2 regions of the Dictyobacter sp. Z7_2 genome follow, and region 1 is predicted to be linked to the other one. Evidence: riboswitches for the same ligand, from Rfam matches in the RefSeq annotation. Region 1 holds a riboswitch; the other holds the start of a gene.
The links. Region 1 has a riboswitch for FMN ahead of AC27N8_RS14305 (ABC transporter permease). Riboswitches for the same ligand answer to the same signal wherever they lie in the genome.
Positions count from the first base shown of each region.

Region 2: it holds a riboswitch for FMN, as region 1 does, so the genes downstream of both, ribA (GTP cyclohydrolase II) here and AC27N8_RS14305 (ABC transporter permease) in region 1, are expected to answer to the same signal.

Region 1 is NZ_BAAJPE010000002.1:172,488-176,895, reverse strand. Features, by position in the region: gene cofD (2-phospho-L-lactate transferase) at 1-334, opposite strand, end outside; gene AC27N8_RS14320 (nitroreductase family protein) at 344-1,030, opposite strand; gene cofE (coenzyme F420-0:L-glutamate ligase) at 1,055-1,813, opposite strand; gene AC27N8_RS14310 (DoxX family protein) at 2,114-2,476, shown strand; FMN riboswitch at 2,633-2,798, shown strand; gene AC27N8_RS14305 (ABC transporter permease) at 2,993-3,871, shown strand; gene AC27N8_RS14300 (ABC transporter substrate-binding protein) at 3,893-4,408, shown strand, end outside.
Region 2 is NZ_BAAJPE010000002.1:4,540,558-4,544,965, reverse strand. Features, by position in the region: gene AC27N8_RS32435 (TetR/AcrR family transcriptional regulator) at 1-10, opposite strand, end outside; gene AC27N8_RS32430 (sugar phosphate isomerase/epimerase family protein) at 155-1,003, opposite strand; FMN riboswitch at 2,047-2,200, shown strand; gene ribA (GTP cyclohydrolase II) at 2,622-3,866, shown strand; gene ribH (6,7-dimethyl-8-ribityllumazine synthase) at 3,906-4,406, shown strand; gene AC27N8_RS32415 (riboflavin synthase) at 4,387-4,408, shown strand, end outside.

The DNA.
Region 1 (4,408 bases):
CACTGAGCGTTTTTCCTTCACGGAGTCGGGCTGTCCGATGAATATGGGTGGCCAGATCTTTGTCGCCGAGCAAAAACCAATCTTCATTCCCATAGCTTGTTAATTGTTGCATTGTATAGGTTGTATCATTGCGGATGCCCCAACCATTTTTTTCATCAACAACGCCGGCCAGGGTGTATATGACAATATCGGAATCTGGAGAAACGTTTAGTCCATAAAAGAGACGATCATCACCTGTATTGGCAATGACTGTAATCTCCTCCTGTGGGACTACCTGGACAAGTCCTTGTAAGAAACGTGCAGCGCCGACACCACCGGCTAGAACAACAATCATATATTTACCTCAATCAAAACGAACTATTAAACTGTCTAAAGGAAGGCGAGCGCGCCGTTTCGGATCTGCTGCTGCATAGCCGACAGGAATGAGTGCCTGGGGGATAAGTTGAGTATCGAGATCGAGTGCTGCACATGCAATTTCAGGACAGAAGAGTGGAGCACACATCCAACCTGTATCTAGTCCTAGATCATAAGCTGTCAACAACATATTTTGAATGGCTGCACCAATGCTTTGTATGGCCATAGTCCTTTCATCTTCCTGGCGCTGAGCATCTGGATATTGATCCAGGTCACCCAGGTAGAGACAAGGCATGATCAGGGCTGGTGCGTGGAGAATGCGCTGGCGAGATTTTTCCAGGCGGATGGCAACAATATCGGACGATTCTCCATCCAGCTCCAGGTTTTGTTGCCAGGTTTGCCCCATGGCATCTGCAAGTTGTTTTTTCGGTCCCGGTTGTGTCAGGACCACAAAGCGCCAGGGCTGACGACCATGCGGTGATGGTGCCCAACGGGCGGCTTCGAGTATCTGCATGATGAATTCGCGCGGAACCGGCGTCTCTTGGAATTGACGCACACTACGACGACTGCTCATCAAGGTACTGAGATCGGCGACACGTTGGAGCGTTGTCGCTTGACGCGTCTCTCCTACGGAGGCTGTCCGTTCTTTTTTGTCTGTGTGGTTGGGTTCTGTCATGGATTTTTTGTGAACCTATTGAGACTAGCGGAACATATCAGTGGAACTATCACGTGTCAATGTATTGACGGTGCCCTCTCCCTGTATGTAGCGATATCCACGGATTAGAGCCACAGGGACGCGATCAATTTTGCCCATGACAAGTTCGGCGGCTGAAGATAGTTCGTCTGCAACTGCAATAATACTGGCGCGTAGTTCGTAACCATAGGCATCATGCTGTCCTCGATAGTCAGCCAACGCTTCCATGCCTGCGACGCCGATGGCCATGTTTACCTGACCATTGCGCCAGGCGCGTCCCCAGGTATCGGAAACGATGATGGCAATGTCTTCTTCCTGGCTTAAGTGTTGTAAGCGTGTACGAATTGTCCGTGCGGATTGATCGGAATCGTCAGGGAGAAGCGTCAAAAATTCTCCACCTTCGACATTAGATTCATCAACCCCTGCATTGGCGCAGATAAACCCATGCTGGGTTTCACTGATAAGTACACCGTGGTCCATGCGTACAATACGTTTGCTTTCGCGCAAGACCACTTCAACATGGCGAGCATCTTTATCATTACGTTCAGCGAACGCTTTCGCGAACTCCGAAGGTTCAATTGTGTTCAAATTGACGACACGTTTCTCCGCTTTGGAGATAATTTTTTGTGTCACGACCAACACATCACCTGGCTGTAATGTAAGCTGCTGGTGTTGGAGTGCCGCGTAGATAAGATCGCCAAGATCAGTGTCCGGATCAATCTCTCCAATACCAGTGATGGGAATAATGCGTAGTTCAGTGCTCATAGTCCTCCTCGTGAGAGTATTATATCTTTTTAGACGAGATCCTGCCAGACCAGATGGGTCTTGGATGCTTGTCTGTTGCTTAAGCGAACTATCAGCCATCATACCTGGCTGCGTGTCTCTACATTTGTATACATTGCTCAATCTTGTAACGTCATTGCTATGAAGACTTCATTCAGGCCTGAAGAGGCTCAGGGTGAAAATGAAATATGTCTGTCATGATATGGCAATGAGTAAATGGCTATTCAATTTACTCATATTATCGTAGGCATGAGTGATTTGATTTGAAAGGAATGAGCTGTCATGTTTAAAACCCTTGGGCACCTATTTTTAGGTTCTTTGTGCATTTATGGAGGATTTGGAGTATTCATTAATCCTGATCACGTGACGGAAGTGGTTGAGGCTAAAGGTTTACCTTATCCAAGGCAATTGGCAATTTTGAATGCGGCAGTGATGTTGATTGCTGGCTCAACGCTGGCATCCAGCGTGTTACCGAGATTGTCTGCTGCTCTCCTGACTGGTTCCGTGACTACGACAACAATTATTGGACATCCTTTTTGGAAAGAAAAAGAAGCCAAAGCTCGTCGGACTCAATCAGTGCAATTTTTTAAGAATCTTGCTTCGCTTGGCGGCTTTTTGCTTGTGCTGTCCGAAAGGAATAACTAAAATCAGATAGATGAAGATGTAGAAATAAAAATGTTGCAGGCTCATTTGTATAGCTTCAGTAAAGAGAAGGATGGGATACAAATGGGCTTTTTTGAGCTGTAATAACTTGATTCATGTCCTTGCATAACAGTATATGGATGTGACATACTTACACAAAGAGACCTTCGGGGCAGGGTGAAATTCCCGACCGGCGGTATGGTACAGATTTGTGAAAGATGTATCAAGCCCGCGAGTCTATCAGCAGTTATTTCTTGACTGATGATGCGACAGATTCGGTGTGATTCCGAAGCCGACGGTACAGTCCGGATGGGAGAAGGTTATACTATGGACCATAGCCGATGATAGTAATATCAGCGGCACTGTTGCATATGGAATCAGCTCGCTATGCAATGATGATCTGATCACATCTCCCTTACTTGTCCCCCTGGGTTAGTTAAATTGACATCACTCTTTTACCGCTCTTTCGTCTGTATGAGTGTATGCCAGTATTGGCTATGACCGAGGGATATGATTTCTATGAACGCAACTACTTCAAGGAATGATAGTGCACAACTCTCTGTGCGCAAAAATCGTTTTGAACAGGATGTGTCAACCACTAACGAAAGCTTGTTGCTATCTACTCAGCGTAGTAATAGGAAGACCTTTACGCCAGCGTTTTCTTTTCTTCCACCATTTATACTTGGACTTATTATCTTGCTACTCTGGTATGTGGCAACTGCCTCAGGTAGTATCAATGCTTTTATCTTGCCAGGGCCTAAGGATGTGTTTGCCAGCTTGATCGATGGTTTTAGTAGTGGTCTCTATTGGGTGCATATCGGTATTACGATACAGGAAAGCCTGCTGGGCTTTCTCCTGGCTGTATGCGTGGCTTTGCCTCTTGGCTATGGGATTGCTAAGTCGCGTTTGTTAGCACATACATTACAGCCGTATCTATCGGCCGGACAAGCAATCCCTGCTATTGTACTGGCACCATTCCTTTATCTCTGGGTTGGTCTGGGCGTGCTACCTGTAGTGATCATTTGTATGCTGGTAGTATTGTTTCCAATGATGATTAATACTGTTTTAGGGGTGCAGACGATTGAGCGCGAGTTGTTGGATGCAGCACGCCTTGAGGGCGCATCTGGTTGGTCGCTTTTGTCTTATATCGAATTCCCTCTTGCATTACCCTCTATTCTCGCAGCTGTACGCACCGGTCTGACGCTATCGATTACCGGTGCCCTGGTGGGAGAGTTCTTCTGTAGCCCTGATAGAGGGTTGGGTGCTCTCCTACAAATAGCATTACATGAATATAATATGCCATTTATGTTTGCGACAGTGCTTGTGCTAGGTGTACTGGCCTCACTTTATTACAGTGCAACCTGGCTGCTGGTTAAATTGGCGGAAGTGGTATATTAAAGATATGGAGAAACTGTTTCAATGGTAATATCTCGTCGTGTATCTGTGGTGTGGTCGGCTTTAGCGCTTGTGCTGATCTGTGGCATGTTCGTGACCGCCTGCGGCAATCCTGGATCGAGCACATCATCGACTTCAAATGGCAAAACATTACAAAATGTTTCGATCGGTTTGGGCTACAATCCTGATATTCAATTTGCCCCCTTTTATGTCGCGCAGAGCAAAGGTTACTATAAAGATGCTGGTCTTAATGTCACCTTCAACCATGGAATCGTCACTGATCTGATTGGAACCATGTTTGCTGGCAAGAACACATTTGTTTTTGCCAGTGGTGATGAGTTGTTGACGGCATTTGATAAGAATAAGAGTTTGCAGGCGGTTGACGTCGCTACAATCTTTCAGAAATATCCTGTCAGTATCATTGTCCCTAAGGACTCATCTATTAAGCAACTATCAGATCTCAAAGGACACACGATCGGTGTGCCGGGACTCTATGGTGCTACATATACTGGTTTGCTGGCGCTTCTGCAAGCAGGTCAT
Region 2 (4,408 bases), 4.4 Mb from region 1:
TGTTCTCCACAGCAGGCCTCCCGCCCAATTTAGAACTTCCGACCACCTTAGTATAGCAGATAGCAGCAAAGACGTAAACGAATCGAACAAAGTAAACTAATCAGGCACTTTCAGTTTACTTTGTTCGATTCTAATAATGAAGCTCGGCTCGCGACTAAAGCTGTGCGCCCAGTCTTTGCTGGAGGTAGTCGCGACAGAGGATGAGGCTCTCTTTGGGCGTTGTCAGGGAGACGTCGATCTCGACGGTGATCCAGTCCTGATAGTTGACGTCAGCGAGGGCACTCATGATGGGTGTGTAGTCGATGATGCCTGTTCCCAGCTCGCTAAAGATCGGCAGCGACTCCGTCCCGGACGAGACTGGCGTTCCCGCTTGCTTGCTGCGACGCTCTTCGATGGCTCCGTCGCGCAGGTCTTTGACGTGCATGTAGCGCATGCGATCGCCATAGCGGCGGATGATCTGCGGAACATCGATCTCGGCGCAGGTTAGATGAGCGGTGTCGGGACAAAAATAGACGTAGCGTGGATCGGTCAGTTCCATGATGGTATCGATCTCGTGCTCGGTCTCGATCTCGGTGCCGAGATGCGGATGCACGCAGGCCAGAACGCCAAGATCATAGCAGGCACGCGCCGCTTCATTGATGGTCTGAGCGGCCTCCCGCAGAGCATCATCACTGGTGCCGCCGATCGTACGGGGGCCAGCAGGTCCAAATACCAGGCGATCAACTCCCAGACGTGCTAACAGACGAGCCAGGCGTACATTCGCCGCCACGGTCTCATTGCGACGCGTCGGATCGCTGAAGCGTCCTCCGCCATAGAGGGCCGAGAGCCGCAGATGATGCGACGCCAGCAGCTCGGTCAACTGCTCAGGCTTCTCTTCATAAGCCAGAGCAACATGCGAAAACGGCTCGCAGGCATGGAAACCAATCTCTTCTACTTCTTGCAAGCCCTGCTCAAAATGATCCCCCCAGGTGATCAGATGGCACGAAATAGGATTATTAATCATAGCTTTTCCTCAACATTGAACGTAGCTCATAGCGTCTACCTGACGAGCGATAAACACGCATTTATTCTATACATAATCTCGCCAGCCTCGGCTCACATGCAACCAGCATTGGTGCAATCAAAAAATCTTCCCCAAAACTATAATAAAATCAAGGGGTAGGAAGAATTCTCTTTCAGTGTATCATACAGCCGCATCACAGAGGTATTATCGAAGTATTAAAAGACATACAGTCTCACCTCAACATCGTATAGAAATCGTCATCGTACAGAAATCGTACAGGTAGCATAACTCAAACAAACACGTATACAGTGTAACAAAGCTATTCGAATCGCCCATCACTGACAAAGGAGCTTAAAAATCAGGTTTTTGTGAACTGATGCATTATTTTTTGCCGCTAATCAAGCATACTATAAAAGTTTCCTACTTGCCCGGTGCAACGTTTCTATACGACTCAGCACTTAAATTTTATAACTTACGCTATAACACTATCTGGATAGGATTATAGTATCTAATCAACGATACTATTCCATTCATGTATCGACAAAGGCCTTAAAAGTTATCGATTACAGGCTCCCAATGGACAAGTCTTCAACGCCACCAACGACTATCAGCAGCAGCAACACTGGATCGATCCAATTGGACAAAACATCTACGGAGGCAATTGGGGAGCACAACCCGATCTGAATTGCACTCCCCTCTCAAACTCAAACGACTGATCAATATCTTCGTTTAGACTGAAATACGAAAGACCGTACCCAATATTTGTTGGACAAAGGGAGCCAGAGCGGCAATAAGAATCGGACTGAGGAAAGAAATAATCTGGATACGTACAAAGGGCGAGTGAAAAACACCGAGATAGAGATCATTCCCTTGAGTCTTGCCAGCCTCTCAGAGAGATGTAGAGAAAGATATACACGCATTCTTCACGAGTGCCTTTTAAGCGGAAATAATATCTAAATATCAGAAACGCCAGCTAAAAACGTGCGCAAGTGTTGACAAAGTACCAGAATTTCATTACTATCTGAGTAGAAGAATTTTATATCATATGTCTTCGGGGCAGGGTGAGGATACATCATCAGGTGTTTCCAATTCCCGATCGGCGGTAAAGCCCGCGACCTACTGCATAGCTACGCTTGCACTGGTGGATCTGGGGAAGTTCCAGAGCCGACGGTATAGTCCGGATGGGAGAAGACACAGTCAGCAACAAAGACTCAAGGCTTTGTTGTGCCGCTGCTATGTGATCGATGCTATTCATTTCCTGGCATTGCTGAAGCTTGTCTTCAAGGACTGCTCTGCGTTGCCTGCATATATGAGATAGTGTCTTTTGCACACTTTTTTCTCCCCTCAAGACCTCTTCAGGTGCTTTCCCCCGTCCCGAAGCTTATCGCTTTGTGCCATGCAAGTAGGCCGTATTTCCAGTAGCGTCGCACGCGAGCGTGCGATGTCCACTCGACGTACGATCAGGCCCGTTTGCGTAGTACGAGTTCCTGGGACATCGCACGCGAGCGTGCGACACTACGCTGTTTTCATGACCTTTGACAGAGTACTATCTTGTGCGCATAATTTAGCTCTAGCAAATAAAAACTGGTTAGAAAACATCATAAGGAGTACCTTTCGCATGTCCAATCAGACAAACAACACATTTCACTATCTTTCAGTGGCGGAGGCGGTACGCGATATTCAGGCGGGCAAGATGGTTTTAATTACCGATGACGAGCAGCGTGAGAATGAGGCGGATCTCTGTCTGGCCGCTCAATTCGCCCAGCCCGAGTCGATCAACTTCTTGCTGCAATCAGCCCATGGACTTATCTGTGTGGCGATGGCGGGCGATCTGATCGATAAACTACAATTATCCCTCCTCCACGATCGTGGTGCCTCGCTTCAAGGTACAGCTTTTACGATGTCGGTGGATGCACTGCATGGGACCACAACGGGGATTTCAGCACACGATCGTGCACGTACGATCCGAGCGCTCGTCGATCCCACCACCCGACCAGATGATCTGGGACGTCCAGGACATGTCTTTCCGCTGCGCGCTCGTCCCGGAGGCTCACTTGAGCGTCGAGGACATACTGAAGCGTCCGTCGATCTCATGAACTTCGCTGGCCTGACACAGGCTGCCGTGATCTGCGAGGTGCTCGATCATACGGGAGAAGCGGCACGTGGACAAGCGCTCCATGAGCTCTCCAAGCAGTGGCAGATCGGAATTATCACCGTCGCAGCCATCGCCCGCTATCGTCAGGAGCATCATGTCACCCGCGTCGCACAGACACAGCTCCCGCTGCCAGAAGCCAAATTCAAAGCGTTCGCCTATCAGGAGCTCGACGCGCAAGAGCAATACATGGCGCTGACCCTGGGCAATATCGATGATCCGCAGGCAGAGGCTCCGCTGGTACGTCTTCATTCGGCCTGCGCCACCGGGGACATCTTTGGCTCGCAGCGCTGTGACTGTCAGGCGCAGCTACACGCCTCCCTGCATGCCATCGCAGCCGAAGGACGCGGCATCCTCATCTACATGCCGCAGGAGGGACGTGGCATCGGACTCACCGCCAAATTGCAGGCCTACGCCTTGCAGGATCAGGGCTTCGACACCATCGAGGCCAATGAAAAACTGGGATATCCCAGCGATGCCCGCAGCTATAACATCGCCATCGAAATACTCAAGGATCTCAACATCGCCCGCGCTCGCCTGCTGACCAACAATCCGCAGAAAATCCAGGCCCTTGCCGAAGCAGGGATCAACGTCGAACGCGTCCCATTAGAGATACTTCCTACCGCCGATAATATGCACTATTTACAAACAAAATTCGAGCGCATGGGACATATGTTAACGCCACATCATATTACTCCTGCAGCATTATAATTTTTTTATGGATCATACTTGAAAAGGAGTCCGATCATTATGCAATACCAGGTACAAGAGATGACGCTCGATGGCACGGGACTGCGCATCGGGATCATCGTGGCTCGCTATAACTGGCACATCACAGGAGCGCTCCTGAACCTGACACATCAGGAGCTACTGCGCCTGGGCACCGCCGAGGACCAAATTCATACCGTCTACGCGCCCGGCACCTACGAATTGGCCACCATCTCACAGGCAATGGCATCAACGAACCAGTACGATGCCATTATCTGCATTGGCTGCGTCATGAAAGGCGCTACCCGCCACGACGTAATCGTCGGAGACGCAGCCGCGCAAGGCATCCAGCGCGTCGCTCTGGATACCGGTGTACCAATCATCTTTGGCGTGCAGTGCGCTGAGAATCAGCAGCAGGCAGAAGAACGTATCGCACGCGGCACCGAATTTGCACACGCCGCCGTCGAGACCGTCCGCACCATTCGTATGCTCAAAAACAAGGCGCAAGTGAAAGGAGAGGCTCATGTTTACGGGAATCGTTGAAG